DNA from 3 places in the Solibacillus ferritrahens genome. Region 3 is predicted to be linked to each of the others. Evidence: riboswitches for the same ligand, from Rfam matches in the RefSeq annotation. Region 3 holds a riboswitch; each other region holds the start of a gene.
What was found. Region 3 has a riboswitch for cobalamin ahead of SNE38_RS10395 (hypothetical protein). Riboswitches for the same ligand answer to the same signal wherever they lie in the genome.
Positions count from the first base shown of each region.

Region 1: it holds a riboswitch for cobalamin, as region 3 does, so the genes downstream of both, SNE38_RS05870 (ABC transporter substrate-binding protein) here and SNE38_RS10395 (hypothetical protein) in region 3, are expected to answer to the same signal.
Region 2: it holds a riboswitch for cobalamin, as region 3 does, so the genes downstream of both, SNE38_RS04710 (glutaredoxin family protein) here and SNE38_RS10395 (hypothetical protein) in region 3, are expected to answer to the same signal.

Region 1 covers NZ_JAXCLE010000004.1:112,588-116,877, forward strand. Annotated here, with positions in the region: gene argS (arginine--tRNA ligase) at 1-683, shown strand, start outside; gene SNE38_RS05865 (acyl-CoA dehydrogenase family protein) at 923-2,092, shown strand; cobalamin riboswitch at 2,211-2,402, shown strand; gene SNE38_RS05870 (ABC transporter substrate-binding protein) at 2,543-3,499, shown strand; gene SNE38_RS05875 (FecCD family ABC transporter permease) at 3,483-4,290, shown strand, end outside.
Region 2 covers NZ_JAXCLE010000003.1:145,425-149,714, forward strand. Annotated here, with positions in the region: gene nrdE (class 1b ribonucleoside-diphosphate reductase subunit alpha) at 1-1,652, opposite strand, end outside; gene nrdI (class Ib ribonucleoside-diphosphate reductase assembly flavoprotein NrdI) at 1,655-2,017, opposite strand; gene SNE38_RS04710 (glutaredoxin family protein) at 2,014-2,238, opposite strand; cobalamin riboswitch at 2,385-2,570, opposite strand; gene SNE38_RS04715 (PadR family transcriptional regulator) at 3,965-4,276, shown strand; gene SNE38_RS04720 (DUF2812 domain-containing protein) at 4,278-4,290, shown strand, end outside.
Region 3 covers NZ_JAXCLE010000009.1:40,467-44,756, reverse strand. Annotated here, with positions in the region: gene cobS (adenosylcobinamide-GDP ribazoletransferase) at 1-186, opposite strand, end outside; gene SNE38_RS10405 (bifunctional adenosylcobinamide kinase/adenosylcobinamide-phosphate guanylyltransferase) at 190-732, opposite strand; gene SNE38_RS10400 (ABC transporter substrate-binding protein) at 798-1,751, opposite strand; gene SNE38_RS10395 (hypothetical protein) at 1,738-2,298, opposite strand; cobalamin riboswitch at 2,456-2,637, opposite strand; gene SNE38_RS10390 (Fur family transcriptional regulator) at 2,690-3,100, opposite strand; gene SNE38_RS10385 (metal ABC transporter permease) at 3,097-3,963, opposite strand; gene SNE38_RS10380 (metal ABC transporter ATP-binding protein) at 3,980-4,290, opposite strand, start outside.

The sequences.
Region 1 (4,290 bases), on a different contig from region 3:
GTCGCGGATTTGATAAATTAATCAATATTTGGGGTGCTGACCACCATGGCTATATCCCACGTATGAAAGCGGCTATTGAAGCACTTGGCTATGAGCGTGAAACATTGGAAGTCGAAGTAATTCAAATGGTTCAGCTTTACAAGAACGGCGAGAAATTCAAAATGAGTAAGCGTACAGGTAATGCTGTAACAATGCGTGAGTTAGTGGAAGAAGTAGGTCTGGATGCAGTACGTTATTTCTTCGTGAAAACTGCAGGAGATTCTCACATGGACTTCGATTTAGATTTAGCAGTATCACAATCGAATGAAAACCCAGTGTATTATGCGCAGTATGCACATGCACGTATTTCATCAATTTTACGTGCAGCAAGCGAGCAAGGTTTTGAAGCATCATTGGAAAACCTGAACTTACTTGTAGCAGAAAAAGAAGAAGATGTTCTGAAAAAGGTAGGTGCATTCCCGCAAATCGTGGCAGATGCAGCGAAACACCGTACACCGCACCGTATCGCGAACTATATCCAGGACTTAGCAGCAGCATTCCATAGCTTCTACAATGCAGAAAAAGTTTTAAACCAAGATAATAAAGAGCTAACTGAAGCTCGTTTAGCATTAATTACAGCAGTAAAAACAACTTTAGCCAATGCATTGAAACTAATTGGAGTAAGTGCACCTGAGAAAATGTAATTTATATTTCAAAACACCCTATTTCCTTTATGCGGAAAATAGGGTGTTTTTTCATTAGCTTGAATATATTCTCCTTTCTCCCGCAATCGTTCCACTTTAGACTTGCAATGCCACCTCTATGAAGTAAGTGAATCCCTACAAAGAAGCTAGGGATATCTATTGACTTGTAAATTTCTGAAACGTACTATTAATTTAACGAAATAACGATGCATGACAACAAACACGAGGTGGTGCTTTTCATGAGCAAGGAATTATTTATTCAAACAGACGAGCAGCGACAATGGTTGGAAAAACTCGAAACAATTTCAGAGAGCGTGAAACAACTCGCCCAACAAACAGATGAACAAGCGACATTTCCATTTGAAAATTTCCGGAAACTGCGGGAAATCGGTTATACAAAAATAACGTTGCCAAAAGAATACGGTGGGGATGGCCTCACATTATATGATGCGATCTTACTTCATGAAACTTTGGCAAGCTATTGCGGTAGCACGGGGCTAGCTGTATCATGGACAATTCAAAATGTAGGCGAAATTTTTGAGAATCGTTACTGGAATCCACAAAAGCTCGACTGGTTTGGAGGAGAAATCGCAAATGGTGCAACAGTAAATCGTGCGGTAAGCGAGTTTGCGATGGGGAGCCCAGTGCGCGGCGGACGTCCGGCGACATCGGCAAAACGTGATGGCAACCATTATATAATTACCGGGCGTAAAAACTATACGAGCGGTGCACCCGATCTAGATTACTTTTTAGTATCAGCTTGGATCGAAGACGAGGACCAGTTAGGATTTTTCCTTGTTCCGAAAACGGTGCAAGGAGTATCGGTGGAAAATACATGGGATGTGGCGTCGATGCGCGGTACAGGAAGCGATGATTTAGTGCTGGACAATGTACGCATTGATCAAACGAACTTAGTGGAAATTCCAAACTATACAACTGGCTTTAAGTTGAACGGTTGGTTGCTCCTCATCCCAGCGACTTATTTAGGGATTGCACAGGCTGCAAGGGATTATGCGGTAGATTTTGCAAATAGCCATTCACCGAATAGTATTAAAGGGACAATTGCCCAGCTGCCTAATATACAAACACTGATTGGAGAAATGGATTTAGCATTGACGAACGCACGCTTTACCATTTACGGAGTAGCCGGGTTATACAATGACCCAACAAAAAAGAAGACACTTATAAATGAAATCAATATTGCCAAACATGTTGTGACAAATACAGCGATTGAAGTCGTTGATAAAGCGATGCGTTTAGTCGGAGCAAAGAGCTTGCAACGATCCAACCCACTTCAACGCTATTACCGTGATGTTCGTGCAGGCTTACACAATCCGCCAATGGATGATATTACGATAAAGCGTTTAGCGGAGACAGCAATTGAAAACAATTTAAAAGCTAAAGAGTAACCTGTTCTTTTATTACACCACACGTGGTCCGATTTCAATCAGATTAAAACAAATTATCTGAAACTTTGGCGGATTTTGCATACAATAAATGAAATATCCGCTATAATAATATTATTAATTAAATATGTACTATAAAGGTTCTTACTATATCCAATTAAAGTAAGAAGTAAAAGGGAAATCGGTTCAACTCCGATGCGGTCCCGCCACTGTAATTGCTAGTTTTGAGCTATATGCCACTGAAATTTTTGGGAAGGCAGCTCATAAACGCTAACGCATAAGCCAGGAGACCTGCCTTTATAATGCCCAATTAATGCCTACGCGGATAGGATGCGGTAAATGAATTTTTTATTTGAATTTATTTGCTTACATAAAGCTTCCTATTTTGTAGGAGGCTTTTTATTTTTGTGTAAAATTACAGGTTAGAACAATTTTAGGAGGAATTAATTACATATGAAAACTTGGCAACGACTTTCTTCAACAGGAATCTTCTCCATTATGCTTCTTGCAGGATGTGGAGTAGAAGAAACAGCAGTTGAAAAAGATACAGCACAACAATCGACAAAAGCGGCTGAGGAACAAGCGCAGTTTCCTGTAACGGTAACTGATGCTTTAAACAAAGAAGTGACAGTGGAAAAAGCACCTGAACGCATTATTTCCCTCATTCCGTCCAATACAGAAATATTATTTGGCTTAGGCTTAAATGAACAAATTATTGGAGTATCCGATAATGATAATTACCCGGAAGAAGCTCAGACAAAAGAAAAAGTCGGTGGAATGGAATTTAACTTGGAACAATTGATTGCATTGCAGCCAGATCTAGTAGTAGCTCATGAATCAGGTCTTTATAGCTTTAACGAAGAAGGTATTGCGCAACTTGAATCAGTGGGTATTCCTGTATTTGTAGTGAAAAATACTACAACATTTGAAGAAACATATACGACTATTGAACAAATTGGGCAATTAACAGGGAAAACCGCTGAGGCAACAGAGATGATTGCATCCATTCAAAAAGGAATTCAAGACATTGAAGTTAAAGTGGCTGATTTAGAAGAAAAATCTGTGTTTATCGTAGTGGGCACAGAGCCGGACTTATATGCAGCAGGACAGGAAACATTTATTAATGAAATGCTAGAAGTGTTAAATGTAGAAAATGCAGTACAAGAACTTGGGTGGCCGATGTATAGCTCTGAGCAATTTGTTGACAGTAATCCGGACGAAGTGATTGTAACATATGAAAATGACTATGATAGCATCGTAAATAATTCTGCCTATGCCGAAATGGATGCAATTAAAAATGGCAATGTTCATGTAGTGGATGGGGATACGACGAGTCGCCAAGGTCCACGTATTGTAGAAGGTATTGAATCACTAGGTGAGGCAATTTATCCAGATGTATTTAAAGAATAGTAAGTATATATATGCTTATATTGCTTCCATTGCATTGCTTCTTTGCAGTTTGTGGATTGGGGTATCATTTGGAACGGTTAATATCCCGATTTCGACATTGTGGGATAAAGCGACAGATCCGATTGCTTATAGTATACTTTGGAAAATTCGAATGCCACGCGTAATTTTAGCCGCAATTGTTGGTGCATCACTTGCGATTGCAGGTGCGGCTTTTCAGGGGCTCTTAAAAAATCCATTGGCCGATCCGTATACGCTAGGGATTTCATCAGGTGCATCAGTCGGAGCAGTTATGACGATTTTTTTAGGTATCTCGATTCCTGTTCTTGGTGCATTTACATTACCTGTATTTAGTATGGCAGGTGCCGCATTTACAATGGTCATAGTATTATCATTTGCCCGACTTGTGGATCGTTCTATGAAAATGGAAACGTTAATCTTAACAGGAATTATATTTAGCTCGTTTTTAGGTTCATGTATCTCATTAATGGTTGCTTTAACGGGGGAAGAGCTTAGAGCTATTATTGGTTGGCTGCTTGGCAGTGTATCGATGCGCGGCTGGTCATATGTAAATATGGTTTTACCATTCATGATTATCGGTACGAGTATTATATGGTTCAACCGCCGTGAGCTGAATGCGATGATATACGGAGAGGAACGTGCCCAGTACTTAGGGGTAAATGTGAAGCGAAGTAAATATATGATTTTAGCAGGCGGCTCCATCTTAACAGGGTCTGCTGTAGCTGCATCCGGTACGATTGGTTTTGTCGGTTTAGTTGTCCCACACATGATTC
Region 2 (4,290 bases), on a different contig from region 3:
GTAATAATCGGTGTAGCCCCAAGTGCTTTAATCACACCAGGTGTAAGTTCTATTTCTTCTTTGTTTATATACTTTTCAAAATAAACCCCGCTCGCATAATCGCTTTCCTCAAATCGGTAAAATGTTTCGTTCTTTTCCTTCGCAATTTCCATTGATGCTTTTAACGAGTAATAGTTCAATGCTTCCATAAACGCATCGATAAATTCGATGGACTCTTTGGAACCATAACGGATTCCGCTTTGTACGAGGTGTCCATGCAAGTTCATAACACCTAATCCAACAGAGTGCATTACTTTGTTCGCTTTAGATACAGAAGGAACGTTGACGATATCTGTCATAGTTGAAACATTCGTCAAAAGACGCATTGCTGTATCGACAAGCTGACCGAAATCCTGAACTTTCGTTGCTTCATGAATGTCAATTGAACCTAGGTTACAAGAAACATCGAGGCCATATTCATTCGGCTCATTTTGATCGGTAACAACACTTGTTTGTTGGTACTGAAGTATTTCGGTGCATAGATTGGACATCTTCACACGACCGATTTCCTTTAATGGATGAGCGTTATTAACATTATCATCAAATATTTCGAACGGATAACCCGATTCAAATTGAGCTTTTTTGATTTCCGTATATAATTTACGTGCATTTAATCGTTTCAGTTTACGGATGTTCGGATTATCCAATAGCTCGTAGTACATTTCCGTAATCGAAATTTCCGACATGCGTTTTCCGTATTCTTTATAAATGTCATAAGAACTAAACAAGACGATATCTTTATCGCGGCGCATCAGTTCAAAGAAAATATCCGGAAGAATAATCCCTGTTGAGAGTGTGGCAAGACGGATTTTATCGTCTGCATTTGGTTTTTTGGAAGAGATGAACGCCTCAATATCTCCGTGGAAAACATTTAAGTAGACGACTCCAGAACCATTTCGTTGCCCAAGCTGATTCGAATAACTAAAGGAGTTTTCCAGCAGTTTCGCAACTGGCATTACCCCGCTCGCACGGTTTAATATCCCTTTAATCGGATCACCTAAAGGACGCAGATCGGTTAAGTTTACTCCGACACCGCCTCCTAATCGGGAAAGCTCCAGGCAATAGCCGATGTTTTCGGCAATCGAATTCATCGTGTCGTCCATCGTCAGTTTAAAGCATGAGACAAGCTCACCGCGTGCTTTTTTCCCGCTGTTTAAAGCAGTAGGTGTTGCCGGCTGATAGGCAGTCATGACCGCTTTAATGGCCTTTTCTGCCAATGCTTCATCACCCTGTGCTAAATAAAGGGCAATAATAACGATTCGGTCTTCATATTTTTCAAGAATTTCTTTTCCGTCTCTGCTTTTCATTGCATAGCTATCGTAAAATTTCGAAGCACTCATAAACGAGGGGAAACGGAATTTATACGCATACGCTTTTTTGTACATCCGTTTAATAAAATCCATTGAGTACATTTCAAGAAATTCTTTTTCATAATAGCCTTCATCAACTAAATAGCGTACTTTTTCCTCAATATCGATAAAGTAGCGTAAACGGACATTCACGTCTTCTAGGAAATAGCGGCGTGTTGCTTCTTTATCTTTTGCTAAATCCAGTTCACCCGTAGCACGGTAACGATTTAATATGTCATTGTTTAATTTTAAATATTGTTTCATCATTAAACCTCTTTCCAAATGGAATAATAGTAATTTTTAATGGTTTCGTAATTGAATGGGGTCCCACGTAATTCTAGTTTCTCGATTAACGGAATGCCGTATTTTGTTGCTAAAAGATCACCTGCTCGGCCGAAAAAAGCATGACCGAAATTACGGTTCCCGCTTACGATAATTCCTTTGCATTGATTGTAGTTCGCAGTCATGAACTGATCGACGATAGGGGGGACAGAGCCTAATCCATCCGTATATGTAAATAGCAGATACGGCGCATCGATTTTATCCACATCGGCTAAATCCTTTGCAGGCAAGCCAAGTTTTTGCACGATGTATCGTACATTGCCAGTTCGTGAAGCATAAATAATCATGCAGTTATTTCAGAAATTCGGTTAATAATGGAAGTTGGCTCTGCGATAAATTCTCCGTTGATTTCGAATAAAGGGACAGATAGAAAGCCTGCATCGAGTACTTTTTGCTTTGCCGTTTCGTCCTGGTCAATATTAATAATCTCGACTTGTAAGTTCGCAGCATCAAGTTCGGATTTTACCCATAGGCATTTTGGACAGATTGTTTTCGTATAAAGTTTCATTAATAGAATCCCTCGCTATAAAGATATTTATTGTGCTGTACGTTCTAAAGAAAATATAAAAAGGCTATCCCGGGAAAAAAAGGATAGCCTGAAATGGAAACGTAAATGGAAAAATTGCGCCTCCATTTCCTATTCCCCGAAGAAATGTACGTAGTTTTAACACGGCAGGTCTCCTGGCTTTGCGTCATCCATCAGACGTACCTTCCCATGCACGTGGCACAGTGGCAATTTTAGTCTTCAGTCAGCATTTACAGTTGCGGGGACAGCGTTGGTTTTGCACCAAACTTCCCTTTTAAACTACATTTAGTAGTACCGTGATAAAAAAACACAATATATGGTTGTGAATTGAGTATAAGCCGTTCCAAAGTAAAAGTAAAGGAAAGAAATATAACTTGATCAGCTATTGTACTTTTTAAAGAGAAAGTTGACAGAACTAATACCTATACAAATCAAAAAGGAACTAAAAAACACATTGCCCAAAACTTCGAATGAACAATGTGTCATATTAATGCTTTAATTCTCTTTTCCACATGACGTAATTATAGGTTGCTTGAATAGCAAATAAAATGGTGATGAAAAATGTTATGAAAATAAACAACCTAGAAAATCCTAGCATTAAATAAATGACTCCGATTGAAAGTATACATATTGGAATCGAATAGACAGTACGCCAAAATTTTCGGCGGTATGAAAGGGCATAATAATTGAACTTAAAACCTTTATCAACTTTCGGTTTTTTTCTGTAATAAAGATATAAGCCAATCGAAATAATAAAAGAAGTAACAATAGGGATGGCGAGGATGAATAAATTTAAGTTTTGGAAATTCACTGTAGTCCTCCTTCTAAAATCCTTATGTTGGTTCATCACCATAAGTTGGGGATGACATTATTGAAAAAATAAGATTCGCTACGGGAAAACGCGTTGAAGCGTCTGTTGTACTACATTCCGGGGCAGGCATTTCGGGCGGTGTGGCTACAAAGCCTTTGTAGATTGAATTGTTAATGAAATAAATAGCGGAAGGAATTTCCGTTATTTCGAAAATGACATAAAAAATAGTCAAAATAAGGGGAGAAATTTCCGTTATTGACCTAAAAAACATGAAATTTCAGGATTTTATTTGAAATAACGGTAAAACGTTCCCTTATTTACCCCAAAATGAGCTGCATCCTTCAAATAACGGTAAAATCTTCCCTTATTTTAGGCGGGCACTGAAAAATTTAAAATAAGGCACTTTCTATCTACTAAGGCGTTTTGTCCACTCGAAGTTGGACGGACGCTTCAAAATCAAAATTTTCGGATTGGTGGGCCTCGTAAACGGCAATAAAGGCAGTGATAAAGACACGTCAAGCGGCTTTAGCGCTGTCTTGCCGTAGCCCATCAATTATTCAAGTGAAATTTTATTAGAAAATCAACCTCATGTTATGGTGATGAACCTTTATGTTTTGTAATTTCCATTATATAGTAGATGGGGCGGAATTTCATTAATTGGGGATAAATTCTATACCTTTACTTACCTTCTGATATATCTTAGGAAGGTTTTTTTATATTTGCGCTGTGGGCAGTTGTCAGTTACTTGGATATGCTACCACCATTAAAACAAGATAAATATAAGTTTAAAAAAATTGAATGTTTTACAATATATGCTAATTATATCTTGACACTCGATATATACACATTTTAATATATGTAATATCGATATATCGACAGTCAATATATGGAGGGCCTATGATTCCTTTATCAGAACCAACGTATTTAATTTTATTAGCATTAATAAAAGAACCAACGCATGGCTATGGCATTATTAAAGCAATTTCAGAGGTAAGCGAAGGGCAGTATGAAATCGCACCGGGAACGCTTTATGGGGTATTAAAAAATATTGAAAAACAAAAGTTAATTGAAGTAGTTGGTGTTGATTTAGACAATCGAAAGAAAAAGATTTATGCCATTACAGATGCAGGAAAAGAAGCGCTAATCTATGAACAACGACGTTATGAAAAGCTATTATTATTTACATACAAATTAAATGGTGAGGGATAAGATGGCAATTACAC
Region 3 (4,290 bases):
ATAACTTGAGATGACAAAAACACCACCACTAATCATTACGCCTATGAATAAACCAACGATCGGTAAGAAAGCGTACATCCATGTAACCGACTTGGCATTCATATCGAGCTGCCTCTTAATTGGTACTGCCGAGAAGAACTGCCATGCTAATAAAAATCCTGTAAAGCTGTTTTTCAACTTGCCCACTCCTTATTTCCATTGCTGTACAAGCTGATATTGTACTTCATATGCTTCATCGCTATGTTGGACAATCCACTGATGAAGTTCTCCCAAAAGTTTACGATATAAATTTACCTCATTATAACGAGAAGGCAATTCGTCTAACACTTCATTTGATACAACTACTATTGTAGCACCTTGCTGATGCCAAGCTAGCAATTGCTTTTGCAGCGATTCAATACAATTATTGATATATTCGCTATTTTTGCATTCTGCTTCATAGTTAAAAAGTACATTCGAAAGCCAGGTTGTCACACATTCAAAAAGCACGACTGCATCTTTTGAAAGTTGTTGTATCGTTAAAGGAATCTGTACTTGCATTTCCACCGTGTTCCAGGTAGCGTTTTGGTTTTGACGGTCCCACTGATGGCGGACAATCCGTTTTTTCATTTCATCATCAAATGATACTCCCGTAGCGACATAGTAAAGCAACTTATTTTCACCTAACCGCCTCGCATATTTTTCTGCAAAAGCACTTTTCCCGCTGCGTACACCACCTGTTATAAAAATCAATCGTATGCCTCCTTTCCAGTTCAAAAAGAACATGCCCAACTAAGGCATGTTCTTCTATTCTATAACTATTTAAACAATTCCGGATATACTGATTGTGCCATAATTTCTACTGCTTCACCAATACGTGGTCCAGGACGTGACATAATATCGCCATCCACTAAATAAACTGCCTTGTCTGTGACTGCTTGTATTTTATCCCACCCTGTACGTCCTAAAATTTCTTCGACCGCATTTTCCATATAAGTTGCAGGTGAAATAATAATTTCAGGATTGCGAGTAATAACATCCTCTTCTGTCACACTAATCCAGCTCGTCTGATCAGCATAAATATTTTCGATATTTGCATAATCCATTATTTCTTGCTGGAAAGTACTGTTGCCGGTTGTCCAAAGATCCGGAGCTGGGGACACTTCGTAATACACTTTTTTCTTCGTATCGATTGTTTCTGTTTTTTCTTGTACTGTCTTAATTTGTGCTTTAATATCGGCTACAACTTCTTCACCTTTTTCTTCGATACCCATTACTTCTGACAACTGAATAATATCTGAATAAACATCATCGAATGTCGTGGCAGAAGCAATAACAAATACTTTCAGACCCGCATCTTCCAGTTGAGCAATTTGTGCTTCCTCCCCAATTGTATATGCCACAACTACATCCGGATCCAATTCCAAAATTCGTTCTGCATTAATGACGGTAGACGTTGAAACACGTTCAATTTTTTGTGCTGCTTCCGGATATGTATCAAAGTCCGTTGCACCGATAATTTGTTCACCTACTCCTAGTTCAAACAAAATCTCTGTATTGCTTGGCTGTAGTGAAATAATCGTTTCCGGGACTTCATCAAATGTCACCTCAACACCACGGTCATCGACAACTGTATAAGGAGCGCCATCATTTTTGGTTGTAGCTTGCTCCTCATTTTTAACGTCCTTTTCTGTTTTTTCCTCATCTGATCCACATGCTGCTAGTAATAATGTTGCCGCTAATGCAACGACCCATTTGTTATTCAATTTCATTTGTTGTAACTCCTTTTTTCTTTTTCGTTGGATAAGATTTTGAGATAAATGGAATTTCTTCCTGCTGATGCTGTTGATTCATATAGACCGCCATGACAAAAAATACATTGGCAAGCAGCCCGAGAAAATCAAACAGAATTTCATCCACTTCTCTTTCTTCGCTTACTTTATGTAATGCCCTGTAAGACTTTTTCGCCTCGCTGCGACAAATATGCAGTCTTGCGGCACTTTCAATTCCCTGTGGCAGGACAAACTGCTGAATCGTTTCCCCGACTTCACTTACATAAAAATCGTATCGATCGCTTAACCATAGTAAATCTTCAGATGTAATAGCTAATTTACCGCGGACCGAACCATTGGCATGATAGGCTAGCGGCTGAATCTTTTTTAAATCTTCAAGCACAATCTGACCTAATGCATCATCGACTAATGTTGGAAATACTGCGCCGATTCGCGTTGTTAAAGAATCCGTCCGAATCTCATAGTCAACACAGCTTGATTTTTCCCGCATAAACGGATAGCAGGAATAACGAATATCTTTTTTCATATAGTTCTCCTCACTTCAAGTAGTGCCTCCTCGCAATTATTGAGTGAACGAAAAAAAGCCACCCAAGAAAATGGATGGCTTCAAAAATCAATAAAAGGGTGCAAAACGCTCATTCGATCAGTGATTGCCGTACATTCTCTTTAATTCCGAAGAGGGATGTTACGATAAGAAAAAGATTGGTCTCCTGGCTCTGCGTTTCACTTTACTCACAAGTACCTTCCCGCTATATTAGCAGTGGTATTACACTTATTTTCATCAACGCTTACAGTTACGGATATAGCTTCGGATTTACACCGAATTCCCATTTATGCATCATGCATCTTTTTCCTGCAAATTTATTCAATTTGTCTTTATCACTTTAGCATATAAAAAATTTTATGCAAACTACATTTTATAAACATTCAGGACATTTGCCGTAAATCTCAAATTTATGTGCTTCTACAGCATACCCCGGCAACTTTTCACCAAGCATTTCCATTGGGCAGACGGATAGCTCTTTTACTTTACCACAATCACGGCAAATAAAATGATGGTGATGGTGGTCTGACTCGCAGTGCATGCGGAAATTACGCTCACCGTTTAATTCCGTTTCTTCCAAAATATCAAGCTCGACAAAAGTCGCTAAGTTGCGATAGATCGTATCGAAGCTCATCCCAGGGAAATCCTTTTTCAATACTGACAGCAAATCACGGGCAGTCAAATATTTATCAGTAGCTGCAAACATATCCAAAATCAATTCTCGTTTATCGGTCTTTTTATAGCCGTTTTCCTTTAATATTTCCCACGCGCGAGTTGCATTCATAGTACTTCTTCCCCTTTCGATTTAATCGATACTTTTAGCACAATTTTTTTGATAAATATAACTAGCAATAAAATAATGATCGATGTGACAACAATTGTTCCACCAGGTGCTAAGTTTAAGTAAAATGCAGAAATCAATCCAATAATTACTGCCAGCTCTCCAAATACAATTGCTAAAATAATGGCTTCTTTAAATCCACGCGCCAACCGCATCGCAGCGGCTACCGGTAATGTCATCAAGCTTGATACAAGTAAAATCCCTACGATTCGCATACTTGCGGCAATGACTAATGCAACCACTACCATAAACAGCAGATGAATCCACTTTGCAGGTAAGCCACTCGCTTTAGCGTATTCTTCATCAAACGATAAAACAAAGAGTTCTTTAAAAAACAGAACTAAAAATAATACGACAACGACCGCAATCGCCATCACAACATACAAATCCTGCCGCGATACAGCGGAAACTGAGCCGAATAAATAGCTCATCAGATCGGTATTAAAGCCACTTGCCAACGAAATAAATATCGCGCTAATTCCGATACCACCTGACATAATAATCGGAATCGCAAGTTCTTCATAATGTTTATACAGTCGACGTAAACGCTCAATTAAAATCGAGCCACTTACAGATGCCACAATACCTAGATAAATAGGGTTTAGCAATGCCAGTCCTGCGAATGACTGACTTAAGTAAAGACTTCCAGCGATACCGGCAAGTGTTACATGCGATAAAGCATCTGCTATTAACGACAATCGACGAACAACGATAAACACCCCTAGAAGCGGTGCAATCACGCCAATAATCAATCCCGAGAAAAAGGCATTTTGTAAAAATTCATAGTTTAATATTGCTTCTATCATAACGGCGGTCTACTCCTTAATGAATCTTTCGAACAGAGTGACCGTTCCAGCTAGCGATCTGTTCTTCCGAAATCGTATCAAAATCATTTTTATATCCGTGGAAATGGATCGATTGATTTAGGCATGCTACATGACTGACACGATCCGAAACCGTATCAACATCATGCGTAACTAAAATCATCGTCATATTGTGATGCTTATTCAAGTGTGCAAGCATATCATAGAATGCCTGCACATTTTCGCGGTCAATTCCTACTGTAGGTTCGTCTAAAATAAGGAGCTTAGGGTCTGACACTAAAGCACGTGCGATAAATACGCGTTGCTGTT